Sphingobium yanoikuyae: one gene and its partner. The protein of the gene in region 1 interacts with the protein of each later gene in a pairwise test. Links are inferred from orthologs where the notes say so. Each region holds a gene or a part of one and is shown on either strand. Other genes may lie near its edges. The genes, in order: ssb and U0025_RS01580.

What was found.
Region 2: the proteins of ssb (region 1) and U0025_RS01580 interact in binary tests that used the Escherichia coli proteins (3 or more experiments, as listed by UniProt). The link is inferred for Sphingobium yanoikuyae from one-to-one orthologs.

What each region holds. Positions count from the first base shown.
Region 1 is NZ_CP139979.1:3,900,659-3,907,672, reverse strand. The notes cover bases 1,649-4,502. They hold ssb (single-stranded DNA-binding protein), read right to left. Parts: upstream 3,462-4,502; coding sequence 2,835-3,461; downstream 1,649-2,834. Other genes in these bases: feoB (ferrous iron transporter B), read right to left, coding at 3,551-4,502; U0025_RS18040 (NAD-dependent epimerase/dehydratase family protein), read right to left, coding at 1,852-2,805; U0025_RS18045 (hypothetical protein), read right to left, coding at 1,649-1,689. Outside these bases: U0025_RS18055 (hypothetical protein), read left to right, coding at 65-544; U0025_RS18050 (UTP--glucose-1-phosphate uridylyltransferase), read left to right, coding at 636-1,514; more of U0025_RS18045, read right to left, coding at 1,558-1,648; more of feoB, read right to left, coding at 4,503-5,407; U0025_RS18025 (FeoA family protein), read right to left, coding at 5,404-5,661; U0025_RS18020 (COQ9 family protein), read right to left, coding at 5,737-6,402; U0025_RS18015 (DMT family transporter), read right to left, coding at 6,412-7,014. UniProt on the Escherichia coli protein: Plays an important role in DNA replication, recombination and repair. Binds to ssDNA and to an array of partner proteins to recruit them to their sites of action during DNA metabolism. Acts as a sliding platform that migrates on DNA via reptation.
Region 2 is NZ_CP139979.1:334,820-341,904, reverse strand. Bases 3,512-6,436 are described here. They hold U0025_RS01580 (primosomal protein N'), read left to right. Parts: upstream 3,512-3,852; coding sequence 3,853-6,021; downstream 6,022-6,436. Other genes in these bases: U0025_RS01575 (SGNH/GDSL hydrolase family protein), read left to right, coding at 6,067-6,436; U0025_RS01585 (DUF2490 domain-containing protein), read left to right, coding at 3,512-3,814. Outside these bases: U0025_RS01605 (hypothetical protein), read left to right, coding at 1-477; U0025_RS01600 (GGDEF domain-containing protein), read right to left, coding at 690-1,898; U0025_RS01595 (antibiotic biosynthesis monooxygenase family protein), read right to left, coding at 1,968-2,294; fsa (fructose-6-phosphate aldolase), read right to left, coding at 2,381-3,034; more of U0025_RS01585, read left to right, coding at 3,164-3,511; more of U0025_RS01575, read left to right, coding at 6,437-6,741; U0025_RS01570 (OmpA family protein), read right to left, coding at 6,827-7,085.

The DNA of each region.
Region 1 (7,014 bases):
CGAGCGCGACCCGTTGCTCTGGCCTTTCCGGCCGGGTCTGCGCAGATTCAGGGGCATGAGGAGTATGCGGGGCGTGAGCGCGGAATTGGCGCAGGACGACAAGGTGACGAAGCCGGTTGCGGCCTATGCGCCGGAAGATGCGGCATTATTGTGCGGTATCGGTCGGCTGGTCTGCGCCTGGACGATGCTGGAACATAGTCTGGAGGCGCGGCTGGCCGAACTGCGGGAAACCATGGGCGACGTCCGCACCGTGGGGGCCCGCACGCGGCCGACCATGACCAAGCTGATGACCGAATTGCGCACGACCGTCGCCATGCGGGATCGGCGCAACGCGGCCGGGCTGACCGAAATTGCGGAGGTCGAGCGCGATCTCCAGCGGATCGACCGTTTCCGTACCCTCATCATCGGCGGCTTTCAGCAGCCGTCACCTGAAGGCTTTCTGTGCCGCGACTTACGTAACAATGCTCAATATGTAAGCCTGGAGCATTTGGATAATGAAATTGCGGCGCTGGAACAGGTTGCACAGCGTCTTCTGACGATCTGACCCATAAAGACAAGTTGCCGTAGCGCTTGACCTTTTTCTCCCGGTTCGCGATCCCCCCAAGCGAGCCGGCACTCATCGAGAACGGAGTCCCATGTCGAACAAACCGATTCGCAAAGCCGTCTTTCCTGTCGCCGGTCTTGGCACGCGTTTCCTGCCCGCCACCAAGTCGGTGCCCAAGGAATTGCTGCCCGTGGTCGATCGTCCGCTGATCCAATATGCGGTGGATGAAGCGCGCGAAGCGGGGATCGAGCAGATGATCTTCGTCACCGGACGCGGCAAGGGCGCGATCGAGGATTATTTCGACATCGCCTTCGAATGCGAGATCACCCAGCGCGAGCGCGGCAAGGATCTGTCGGCACTCGAAGGGACGCGCCTGGCGCCCGGTGATGCAGTGTTCCTGCGCCAGCAGGAGCCGCTGGGCCTTGGCCACGCCATCTGGTGTGCCCGCGACATCGTCGGTGACGAACCGTTCGCCATCATCCTGCCCGACGAGTTCATGAAGGGCGCGCCCGGCAATGGCTGCATGAAGCAGATGGTCGAGGCCTATGAAAAGGTCGGCGGCAATCTGGTCTGCGCGCTCGAAATCCCGATGGACCAGACGCCCAGCTATGGCGTGATCGATCCGGGCGCGCGCGACGGCGCCCTGACCGAGGTGAAGGGCCTGGTGGAAAAGCCCAAGCTCGGCACCGCCCCCTCCAACCTCATCCTGCCCGGCCGCTATATCCTGCAGCCCGACGTCATGACGATCCTGGAAACCCAGGAAAAGGGCGCGGGCGGCGAGATCCAGCTGACCGATGCCATGGCCTCGCTGATCGGCAAGCAGCCCTTCCACGGTGTCACCTTCGACGGTCGCCGTTTCGACTGCGGCTCCAAGGCCGGCTATATCGAGGCGAACCTCGCCCTGGCGCTGGAGCGCGAGGATATCGGCGCCCATATCCGCGACTTCGCGAAGGCCGAACTGGCCAACTAGGCTTCGATCCGCAGGGGTGGCCGCTGGTCGCCCCTGCTGACCGTCAGAGCAGGCGGACGGCCTGTGCCAGCAAAATCCCGATGCCCGACAGGGTGATGGTGCCACCGATTGCCAGTTGCAGCGGGCGGACTATCTGCCGGATTGGCACACCGATGGCAGCTTCAATCTTGCTCATGCAAATCATTATCGCATAATGCGAGCGGAGAGTCACATCCATCTCTCCACTCACACTGATGCAGCGGATCGATCATCATTCGTGATTAAAAGTAACGAATGATCGGAATGGCTGCTTTCAAATCAGTAACGCAACAATGGGCTCAAACTGTCAGCTTCACTGTCAACTTTGCACCGCCGGCGACACATAATCGGCGTCGTGGATGAACGGCATCGCCGCATCATTCGCCAGCGCCGTCAGGATCGCGGCAAAGGCCGTCGCGCAGCGAAACCCCATCTGGCGCTGCGCCAACCCCGCGTCATAGACCCGGCCGATTGACGCCGGCAGTTGCCAGCCACGCCGGGCATATAGCTCTGCGGCTTCCGGAAAATGCCGCGCGATCACCGCTGCCGCATCGCGTTTCAGTTCGATGGCGTCCTCCCGACAGAAGGGCGTCGGTGCCGACACCAGATAGGTTTCGCAGCGCGCCGGCGGCGTCCGTTCCAGCGCGACCAGATGCGCTCGCGCCGCATCCTCGACCGTCAGCCGGCGATGGAGAAATTCATTGGCCTTCAGATTCTGCCCCGACAGGCTGGCGTCCGTGTCGTCATCCTCCGGGAAGAAGCGGGCAGTACGCAAGATGGTGCAGCCAATGCCCTGCTCCAGTTGCTGCACCCGGCACAGCCCCTCGGCCGCCAGCTTGGTCACGCCATAGATGTTGCGCGGCTCCAGCGGCCCGCTCTGCTCGTCCAGCCACACCGCCGCGTCGCCCGCCTCGTCGCGCACCGCCTGGCTGATCATCAGCGACGTGGTGGATGTCATGACGAAGCGGTCATGCCCCGCCGCGACCGCAGCCTCCAGCAGGTTGCGCGTGCCGGTGACATTGACGCCGATGAAGGCCTGGGCGGGGTAGCGGGCGATGTCCGGCTTGTGCAACGCGCCGCCATGGATCACCGCTTCGATCCCGCGCTCGGCAAAGGCCCGGTCGATCAGCGCCCGGTCGGCGACCGATCCGATGATGTCGGTGCCCCGGCCCGGCGCGACGTCCAGGCCGGTCACAGCATGTCCCGCCGCGCGCAGCATCGGCGCCAGGAAACGGCCCAGCCAGCCCGACGATCCGGTCAGCAGGACATGCATGTCAGGTCAATCCCTGTGGAAAGGATCGATCAGAACGGCACTTCGTCGTCCAGGTCGTTGTCGAAGTTCGGGCCGCCCTGGCCGCCACCCGAGGAGCGTCCGCCGCCAAAGCCGCCACCCTGGTTGCCGCCGCCCGAGGAGCGTCCGCCACCAAAGCCGCCGCCGCTGTTGCCGCCGCCGAAATCGTCATAATCGCCGCCGCCAAAGCCGCCGCTGCTTGCGCCCCAGTCGCTGACGCCCTGGTTGCCGCCGCCCGACGAGCGACCACCGCCATAGCCGCCGCCCTGACCGCCACCGCCACCCGGCGCACCGTCCAGCATGGTCAGCACCGCGCCGGGGCCCGACAGGGCGACTTCGGTGGTGTAGCGGTCATTGCCATTATTGTCCTGCCACTTGCGGGTGCGCAGCTGGCCTTCGATGTAGATCTTCGATCCCTTGCGCAGGAAGCGCTCGGCGACGCCGACCAGGCCTTCGGAATTGATGACGACGCTATGCCATTCGGTGCGCTCCTTGCGCTCCCCCGACATGCGGTCCTTCCAGCTTTCCGAGGTCGCGATCCGCAGGTTGCAGATCTTGCCGCCATTCTGGAAGCTCTTCACTTCCGGGTCGGCCCCCAGATTCCCGATGAGAATGACCTTGTTGACCGAGCCTGCCATGATTCCTCCGAAAGCACTAAAGGCGCCGTTATAGAAGCCTCGCCTTGGCGGTAAAGAACAAAGCTAGGCCAAATGTCCGGGGCTTGGGATCAGCCGAGTCCCATCGCGATTGCTGCCCAATATGTCACGCCCGCCGCGGCATAGGCCAGCACGAACAGATAACCGATCATGAACAGCGGCCATTTCCAGCCATTGGTCTCGCGCCGGGTAACGGCAATGGTCGAGATGCACTGCGGCGCGAACACGAACCAGGCCAGGAAGGCGAGCGCGGTAGCCAGGCTCCAGCGGCCGGCCAGCCGATCACCCAGCCCCTGTTCCAGCGCCTCGGCATCATCCTCGGCATCGATCGCATAGACGGTGGCGATGGCGGACACGGCGACTTCGCGCGCCGCCATGCTGGGCAGCAGGGCGAGCGAAATGTCGCGGTTAAAGCCGATCGGCTCGACCAGCACGTTGATGCCGCCCGCGATCCGCCCGGCGATCGAATATTCGCTCTGCTTCACGCCCTCGGGCGCATGGGGGAAGCTGGCCAGCACCCACAGCACGATATTGGTGGCCAGGATGATGGTGCCGGCGCGCTTGAGGAAGATGACGCCGCGCTGCCACAGGCCGATCAAGATATCCTGGGGCCGGGGCCACTGATATTTCGGCATTTCCATCAGGAACCCGCCGCTGCGGCCCTTGGCCACGGTCAGGCGCAGTGCCCAGGCGGCCAGCATGGCACCGACGATGCCGGCGACATAGAGCAGGAACAGCACCAGCCCCTGGAGGCCGATGCCCGGCCCCACGCTGCGCGCCGGAATGAAGGCGGCGATGATCAGGCCATAGACCGGCAGCCGCGCCGAACAGGTCATCAGCGGCGCGATCAGGATCGTGGTCAGCCGGTCCTTGGGATCGCTGATCGTGCGCGTCGCCATGATCCCCGGCACCGCGCAGGCGAAGGAGGAGAGCAGCGGGATGAAGGCCCGGCCCGACAGGCCGACCTTGGCCATGATGCCATCCATCAGGAAGGCGGCACGGGCCATATAGCCGGTCGCCTCCAGCATCAGGATGAAGAAGAAGAGGATCAGGATCTGCGGCAGGAACACGATCACCGCGCCGACGCCGCCGACCACGCCCTGCAACAGGAAGTCGTGGATGATGCCGGGCGGCAGGGTGCTAGTTACTGCTTCGCCGAGTGCCGTGACCCAGCCTTCCAGAATATCGGACGGCGGTTTGGCCCAAGTGAAGACCGCCTGGAACATGACGAACAATAGGGCTGCCAAAACGATGAGGCCGCCTATCGGATGCAGTAGAACCCGGTCGACCGCTGCCGTCAGCCGGCGCGATGGCGTCTCGCGCACGATTGCGGCGCGGGCGATGCGCCGGGCCTCGCGGCGCACGGCGTCGAAATCGGGTTCACCGGCGGAGGCGCGCAACATGCCCGTCTGGGCGCCGAGCAGCGTTTCCAGCTCGGTCCTGAGATGATCCAGGCCGCGCTTGCGCACCGCCACGGTGGACACCACCGGCACGCCCAGTTCCTGCGCCAGCACATTGGCGTCCAGTTCCAGCCCGTCGCGGGTGGCCAGATCGACCATGTTGAGTGCGACGACGGTGGGCAGTCCCAGCGCGATCAACTCCAGCGCGAAGCGCAGATGATTGTCGAGGTTTGACGCGTCGACCACGATCACCAGTGCATCGGGCAGCTTCTCGCCGGTCTGTTTGCCTAGCACGAAGTCGCGCGTCACCTGTTCGTCGGGGCTGGCAGGCGACAGGCTGTAGGTGCCGGGCAGATCGACCAGTTCGACCGGCCGGCCGTCGGCCAGCGACAGGCGGCCCGCCTTGCGCTCCACCGTGACGCCCGGATAATTGCCCAGCTTCTGCCGCGCACCGGTCAGCGCGTTGAACAGGGCGGACTTGCCCGCATTGGGATTGCCGACCAGCGCGACGAGGGGAAGACCGCTCATGCCTGCGCCTCCTGCGGGCCGGTGCTGACCTCCACGGCGGCGGCATGAGTGCGGCGCATGGCGATGGTCATGCGCCCGATCTTCACCGCCAGCGGTCCACGACCCAGCAGGCCGCCATGATGCAGTGCCTCGACGCTGGCACCTTCGCACAGGCCGAACTCGCGCAGGCGCTGTCCTTCCACGGACGACAGCGATTCCCAGTCGATGGTTTCAACAAAAGCGGGTTGGCGCAGGGGCAGATCGGTCAGGCGCAAGGAGGATGGACTCTTAACCAGAAATCAGATTTGCGACTGACTATCAATTACGTCTGGTGAAGGCCAGCCCGAACTTCACACCGCCGGGTAGCGCAGCCGGCCGATGAAGCGCGACAGGCTGAGATGCTCGCCATCGCCCACGCCCTTGAAACGGGCCTTCATCTTCTCGAAACGCATGATCCCCTCGATCCGCCGGCCGACGAAGGCGCGGCTGTCGGCATGATCCTCGCTCTCGTCATTGACGAAGGTCAGCAGCGTCGCGGCATAGATGCTGCCGAGCGTCGCGCGCTTGCTATAATGGTTGAGGTCGGTGGCGGTGTCGCCCGCTGCCCGCCACATGATATCGGCGGCGTGCCAGCCCAGCTTGGCGGCGCGCACGGCATTGGTCGGCATCGCCAGAATCGCCTGCGCCCGGCGCAGCGCTTCGCGGTCGGGCGCCAACAGGGCCAGGCGGGTCTCGATCAGCGCGCTGATCTTCTTGCGGATCGACATGGCGGCCAGCTTTTCGGGGGGCAACGCCTCCAGCATCCGCGTGTCGATGCTGGCGAACCAGGCCTCGATCATGCCCATGGCACGATTGTCGAAGGCCAGCGCGGCGACATCGGCATCGATGCCCTTTTCCGCCGCCGCCATCGCCACCGCTTCGGGCCGCCAGCCGTCAAAGGCGGCGTGGCGCGGCAGGATCGGCGCCAGCAATGCGCGGATCTCGTCCAGGGTCAGGTCTTGGGTCTGGTCGGTCATGGCGCCAATCTAGGCCCGTCGCGGCAGGCGCACAAGCACCAGTGCGATCGTCACGGCCACGCCGCCGACAATGTCGGTCGCGCTCAATGTTTCGCCGAACAGCAGCCAACCGGCCAGCGCGGCGACGGCGGGTTGCAGCAACAGGCTGAGCCCCAGCACCAGCGGCGAAAAGCAGCCGAGCGCATAGGTGAGCAACCCCTGGCCAACGATCTGGCTGGACAGGGCAAGGATGATGAGCGGCGTCCAGTCTTGCGGCATCACCGTTTCGCCCATCGCATTGGCGGCGAGCAGCAGCGGCAAGGCCCCGGCCGCGCTGACGACCGCGAGCACCGACCAGCTGTCCAGCCGCTTGCGCGCGCCCTGGATCAGCAGAAGATAGGTAGTGTAGAGCAGCCCGGCGAGCAGGCAGAACAGGTCGCCCTTCAGGTTGACAGGCGACAGCTCATAGCTGCTGCCCATCAATATGGCCGCGCCGATCGCGGCCAGGATCAGCGCGCCGATCTGCAGCTTCGATACATGCTCCCGCAGCACGATCAGCCCCCAGAGCGGCAGCATCAGCGCGCTCATATTGCCGAACAGCGTTGCATTGGCGACCTTGGTATGGCCGATGCC
Region 2 (7,085 bases), 3.6 Mb from region 1 along the record:
ATGGCTGACGACCTCCTCCACTTGTTTACCGAGGCCGTGGAAAAGACAAAGCCTAAAACGCCTTCGCCCGCGTCGTTGGTAATTTACCGGGGCGCTCCCATCAATGATCCGCGGCTGAAGGCTCAGATGCGCTTACTCGGCATTTCTGAGCCAGACATACAGGTAGATGCTCGCCGCCCAGGATTGCCTCTCACTGCTCTGTTTGGAACTAAGCTCGGTCGTGTCGCGGTCAATCCACGCAGCGATCCTTCAAACCCATACGCAGTTGATGAGTCTCTCCCTCTGCATGTTGTGCGTCCAGCTATTGCCCTTCTCTTAGAACGCCATCACGCAGGCCTTCAGGTTAATCGTGAGATCGCGGCAATCGCATCAGCTACCACTGCAGTACAGGCGGTTACCAAAGGGCCGCAAAAATCAAACAATCAGGAATTTACCTCAGCTCGACTCCCACGCACAAATAGCAAAAATAGCCGTTAAACAATGAGCTGCCACTACTAACGATACGCCCATCGACACCAAACTGCATCTACCCCATTGCGGTCGGAGCAGAGGTTGACACAAAACCCGCTTCAGAGGAGCAGAGGTTGAAAATCAGCCGTGATCCTCTGGTGACAAAAGTGCCGAAATGCGTGGGTGCCAGGATCAGACTTCCTGACAACCGACACGAAAAGATAACTCGGGGTCGCCAATCAGGCGCGACTTGCCACCTTGGCGAGGCGCAGTGGCGGGGTCGCGACGCTCAGATCCACGCCCGATTCAACCGACATGCGATCGCGCCCCTTGCGCTTGGCGTCATAGAGCGCGCGGTCTGCCCGATCGAACAGGTGCGGCAGTTCCTCCGTGCCCGTGATGCTTGCCGCCGCCCCGATGCTGGTCGACACTTGCAGACTCGCCCCGGCGACACCCGCCCCGCTCTGCGCAAAACGATGGCAGATGCGGCGACCGAGCGCCGGCAGATTTTCGGGCGGAAGACCGAACAGCAGAACGGCAAACTCGTCACCGCCCAGCCGCGCCACCAGTGCATCGGCGGGCACGCAATCCGTCAATATTGCAGCCAGTCCCGACAGCAGCCGGTCGCCGGTTGCATGGCCGAAGCCGTCATTGACCGCCTTGAAATGATCGACGTCGCACAGCAGCAGCGCCACCGGCTGGCCGGCCCGCCGCGCCAGCGCCATCCCGGCTGCCGCCTTCGCCTCGAACGCGCGGCGATTATAGGCCCCGGTCAGCGAATCCCGCTCGGCCAGCGCGGTGATCTGCCGTTCGCGCCGGTGACGCACCGCCGCCAGCATCAGCAGCGCCAGCGACACCTCGACCAATATGCCCTCATAGAGCGACGCCTTGATCAGCAGCCCCTTGAAGCCGACCAGGCTGACGAAAAGGCCCGGCATGAAGATCAGCCCCGACTTGGCGAGGTAGAAGATGCCATGGCCAAGGAAAATATGCCCCAGCCGCACCGCATCGCGCACTTCGCTGGTGCGGCGGAGCGAGAGCAGGAGGGACGCGGCCTTGAGCGACAGGATCGCGACCAGCGCCGAATTGACGAGGCCGAACAGGGCGGTGCGGTCATTTGCCGGATCGGTGCCCAGCAGCGCCACCCAGACCAGCAGCACGCCGAGCCAGATGCCAGGGAGGCGTCGCCCGGCAAAGGCCGCCGCCCCCTTGGCGAACAACAGATGCGCCACCACCAGCAGGCCATTGGCCAACCAGACATAGAGAAGGAAGCTGTCCACCGTGCGCAGCACCGACATGCCGCTGCCCACCACGATGGTCGCGAATCCCGCACTCCACCAGGCGAGCGAGCGCACCTTTGCCAGACGCCATTCGGCAGCCAGCACCAGCGCCGCAACAAGGGCGATGGCCTGGGTCATGAGCAGCATGGTGACGGCGTCGATCGGCATGGACAGGTTCATCGGGGAAAGGAGCGTGTTATCTATCCGAATATGCTGAACAAAAGGTTCCCGCCCGGCTCAGCTCGTCGCACGCACCAGCAGGTCGTCTGTGACCGTCATGGTAAAGATCGGATCGGCATCCGCCGGCACTTCGGCGATCGCGTCGACAAAGGCGGCGCGGGTTGCCGGGTCGTCATAGACCATCTTCGCATCGAAGGCCGCGCGCCAGGTCGCCTCGTCCGGCCATTCGGCATAGCCCACGAACCGCCCGTCCGCATCGCGGTGCAGGCGCGATCCATAGCTGCCATATTTTTCACGGATGAGGTCGGTGCCGCGGCGCCAGGCGGCGCGGAACTGCTCTTCCTTGCCGGGGTGGACGCGCCACCAATAGACCGCAACGAACATGGCCACCTCCTTGTGCGGAGACAATGGCCGGGCGGCGGCAGGAGTTCCGGCGGGCAGGCCGATCGCCCGCCCGCCGGCAATGTCGCTTAGAGGATCGACTGGCCGGTCTTGGCCCAGTCCGACATGAAGCCGGCAATGCCCTTGTCGGTCAGCACATGGTTGAACAGTGCCTTGATGACGGCCGGCGGCGCGGTCATCACGTCCGCGCCGATCTTGGCGCTGTCGAGCACGTGGATCGGGTGACGGACCGACGCGACCAGGATTTCGGTGTCGAACGCGTAATTGTCATAGATCAGGCGGATGTCTTCGATCAGCTGCATGCCGTCGAAGCCATTATCGTCATGACGGCCGACGAAGGGCGAGATGAAGCTGGCGCCGGCCTTGGCCGCGAGCAGCGCCTGGTTGGCCGAGAAGCAGAGGGTGACGTTCACCATCACGCCATCGTCGGTCAGCGCCTTGCAGGTCTTGAGGCCGTCGATGGTCAGCGGCACCTTGATGCAGACATTGGGAGCGATCTTCCGCAGGACCGCGGCTTCCTTCATCATCGTCTCATGGTCGAGCGCGACGACTTCGGCTGATACCGGGCCGTCCACGACGCCGCAGATTTCCTCGATCACTTCCAGGAACTTGCGGCCCGACTTGTGGATCAGCGACGGGTTGGTGGTGACGCCGTCCAGCAGGCCGGTGGCGGCCAGGTCACGGATTTCGGCAATGTCGGCGGTGTCGACGAAGAATTTCATGGGATGCTCCGGGGCAGGATTCGCGAATCGGCTCCCTTTAGCGGCTGGCCGATGGATTGGCCATCGGGGCGAACGGCGATTGCCTTGGCCCCCGCCGCCTTCTACCTCTTCCGCGACAGGGGAGCGGCCATGAAGTTTGCGATGCGCGCATATATTTGCCTGACCGCCCTCGCCATGCTCGTCCTGCCCTTTCCTGCCCGCGCTGCGGATCAGGAGGCGCAGACCTGGATCAGCGCTGGCGGCGTCGCGCAGATTGACGACAATGATCGCATCGGCATCGAAACAAGCTATCGCCTGCGGCCGGCCGATGACCAGCTGCTGCAACGGATCACCCTGGACCATCGGATTGCCGACGGCGTGCAGCTGGGCGGCGGCTTCGCCTTCGTTACCAGCCGAAGGCAGAAGGAAATGCGCTTTCACCAGCAACTGATCATCGACCTGGGCGTGCTGCAGAGCCGCACCCGGCTGGAACAGCGCTATATCGACAGCGCCGCGCGCCCGGCCTGGCGCCTGCGCGAACGTATCCAGATCGACATCCCGCTGGAAAAGCAGCGGAAATGGTTCCTCCTGACCTCCGCCGAATTTTTCTTCGAACTGCACAAGCCAAGCGCGGTCCAGGACAGCGAACTTGTGACCACGCGGCAGCTGATCGGCCTGCGTCATGTGCTGACGCCGCGGCTCGGCATCCAGCTCAGCTATATGCGCCAGCATAGTTTTCCCGACGACCGCCCCGATGAGGTCGTCCATGTCCCCTGGCTGGCGATCGCCTGGCGGCTCTGACGATTTGCCAGAACGGCAAGAGCGGTTAAGGACGCTGCATGGCCCGCGCCCGTGTCCTCCTGCTCAATGCCGCCCTCGGCCCGCTCGACTATCGCATCCCCCATGGCATGACGGCCAGGCCGGGCAGCATCGTGGTCGCCCCGCTGGGCCCGCGCCAGCTGGTCGGTGTGGTCTGGGACGAGGAGTCCTTTCCGGATGTCGAGACGGTCGGCGACAACCGGCTGCGCAACCTGCTGGAAGTGCTGGACGCGCCACCGCTGCCTGAAACGCTGCGCCGGCTGATCGAATGGACCGCCGACTATTATCTCGCCCCGCCGGCCGCCGTGCTGCGCATGGCACTGGCGTCGATGTCCGCGCTGGAGGGCACCCGGACCGTCATCGAATATCGTGCCACCGGCCAGCTGCCCGATCGCATGACCGAACAGCGGACCCAGGCGATGGAGCGGATCGGCGACCGGCAGGGGCTGGTGCGCGAACTGGCGATGATCGGCGGGGTCAGCGATACGGTGATCCGCGGTCTGGTGAAGGCCGGCGCGTTCGAGCCAATCGAGGTCAGCGTCGACACCCCCTTCCCCGAGCCCGACCCGGCCCACGCGCCGCCGGCCCTGTCCGACCAGCAGATGGCGGCCGCGACCGACATGGCGGACGCAGTGCGTGCCCATGAATTCGCCCCCTTCCTGCTCGACGGCGTCACCGGATCGGGCAAGACCGAAGTCTATTTCGAGGCGATCGCCGCGGCCATCCGCGCCGGCAAGCAGACCCTGGTGCTGCTGCCCGAAATCGCCCTGACCGAACCCTTTCTTGAACGGTTCGAAAAACGCTTCGGCACGGTCCCGGTCAACTGGCATAGCGGCCTGCGCCAAAGCGAACGCCGCCGCGCCTGGCGCGCGATCGCGGCGGGCGAGGCCCGCGTCGTCGTCGGTGCCCGATCCGCCCTGTTCCTGCCCTACCCCAATCTGGGCCTGATCGTCGTCGACGAGGCGCATGAAGCGAGCTTCAAGCAGGAGGAAGGCGTCCATTATCACGCCCGCGACGTCGCGGTGATGCGGGGCCTCATCGAACATTTCCCGGTCGTTCTGGCCTCCGCCACTCCCGCGATCGAGACACGGCACCAGGTCGATCTCGGCCGTTATCGCGAGATCAAGCTGCCCGCCCGTTTCGGCGGCGCGCAGATGCCCGATATCGAGGGCATCAACCTGCTGACCGATCCGCCCGAGCGCGGTCGCTGGATCGCGCCGCCGCTGGTGGTGGCGATGGAGGAAGTGCTGGCCAAGGGCGAGCAGAGCCTGCTCTTCCTCAACCGGCGCGGCTATGCGCCGCTGACGCTGTGCCGCCATTGCGGCTATCGCTTCCAATGCCCCAATTGCACCAGCTGGATGGTCGAGCATCGGCTGACCAAGCGGCTGGCCTGCCATCATTGCGGCCATGTCATCCCGGCGCCGCGCTTCTGCCCCGAATGCAAGGAAGAGGACAGCCTGGTCGCCTGCGGCCCCGGCGTCGAGCGCATCGCCGACGAGGTGAAGGCGCTGTGGCCACAGGCGCGGGTTGCCATCGCCACGTCGGACACGCTGCACTCGCCCGCCCGCGCCGCCGATTTCGTGAAGTCGGTCGAGGCTGGGGACATCGACATCATCGTCGGCACCCAGCTCATCACCAAGGGCTATCATTTCCCGAACCTGACCCTGGTCGGCGTGATCGACGCGGACCTGGGGCTGGAGGGCGGCGATCTGCGCGCGTCCGAACGCACCTTCCAGCAGATCATGCAGGTCGCCGGGCGCGCCGGGCGCGGCGAAAAGCCGGGCCATGTCTTCATCCAGACCCGCATGCCCGATGCGGAGGTGATCCAGGCGCTGATCGCCGGCGACAGCGAGCGTTTCTATCTGATCGAGACCGAAAATCGCCGCCGCGCCAATGCCCCGCCCTTCGGCCGCTTCGCCGCGATCATCATCTCCAGTGAGGACAGCGACGAAGCCGCGCAGACCGCGCGACTGATCGGCAAGTCGGCGCCGCAGGTGGAGGGCATGCGCGTCTATGGCCCCGCCCCTGCCCCCCTTTCCGTGCTGCGCGGCCGCCATCGCCACCGGCTGCTGATCCATGCCACGCGCCAGGTCGACATCCAGTCGGTGATCCGCGAATGGCTGGGTAATCTGGTATGGAAATCGACCACCCGCGTCGCGGTGGACGTCGACCCCTACAGCTTCATGTAGGAAATTTACGGAGCCAACCATGGCACGCGACACGACGGGAACCGTATGACAGAATTGTTGTTTCTGGGGGATAGCCACATGAACTGTTTGGCGAAGCCAATCACCGAGGGGCGACTCCGCGGCTATGACTGCCGCATCGTCCAAGTGCCGGGAGCAACAGCCGTCGGATTGCGACATCCCAAATCAAAGACCCAGGCGCTGCAACGATTCCGCGATGTGCTGCTCCCCTTTCGACCGGATTGCATACCAGTTTTTCAGATTGGGGAGGTGGATTGCGGTTTTGTGATCTGGGTCAGGGCACAACGCCACGGCGAGTCGGTTCAGCAACAACTCGATGCTTCCCTCGCCGCCTACCTCAATTTCCTGTCTGAAATGCAGAGCGCAGGTTATTGTCGACAGATCGTAACGTCCGCTACTCTGCCGACGATCGACGACAATCCTGCAACAATGGGCGAGGTTCATATCCTGCGGCAAGAAGTCCAGGCGACCCAACGCGAGCGGACGGATCTGACACTGACCTATAATGACAGATTGCAACAGGGGTGCCGCGCGAGAGGCATTGATTTTCTCGATATCGCAGAACTAATGTTGGACCCTCAAACCCGGCTTATCCGGGATGATCTGAAAAACCCCAATTTGGGCGACCATCATATCCATCCGGATCGGGGGGCCGACCTATGGATCAGCAGCCTGCTGCGCTTCCTTAACATGCGTCCCTGAAGCCTCATTCGGACCATTCAGCTCAAGCGGGGACGCGTAGCGCCACCGTCATGGCGCGGGTGAAGGATTTCGAGCCGATCCGCCGTTAAAGCGGCATCGCATCGCCTGGTGCGACAATGATGACCACGCGGCGGTTTTCCTGACGGCCGACCTCGCTGTCATTGCTCGCGACCGGCGCCCGCAACCCCATGCCCACCGGATGCAGCGCCGCCGACGCCATGCCACCCGCCGCCAGCGCATCGGCCACAGCCTGTGCCCGCTTCTGCGACAATTGCTCATTATAGGCAGCCGTGCCGGTATTGTCGGTATGCCCCTCCACCTTGGCGCCGCGCACTTCGACGGCG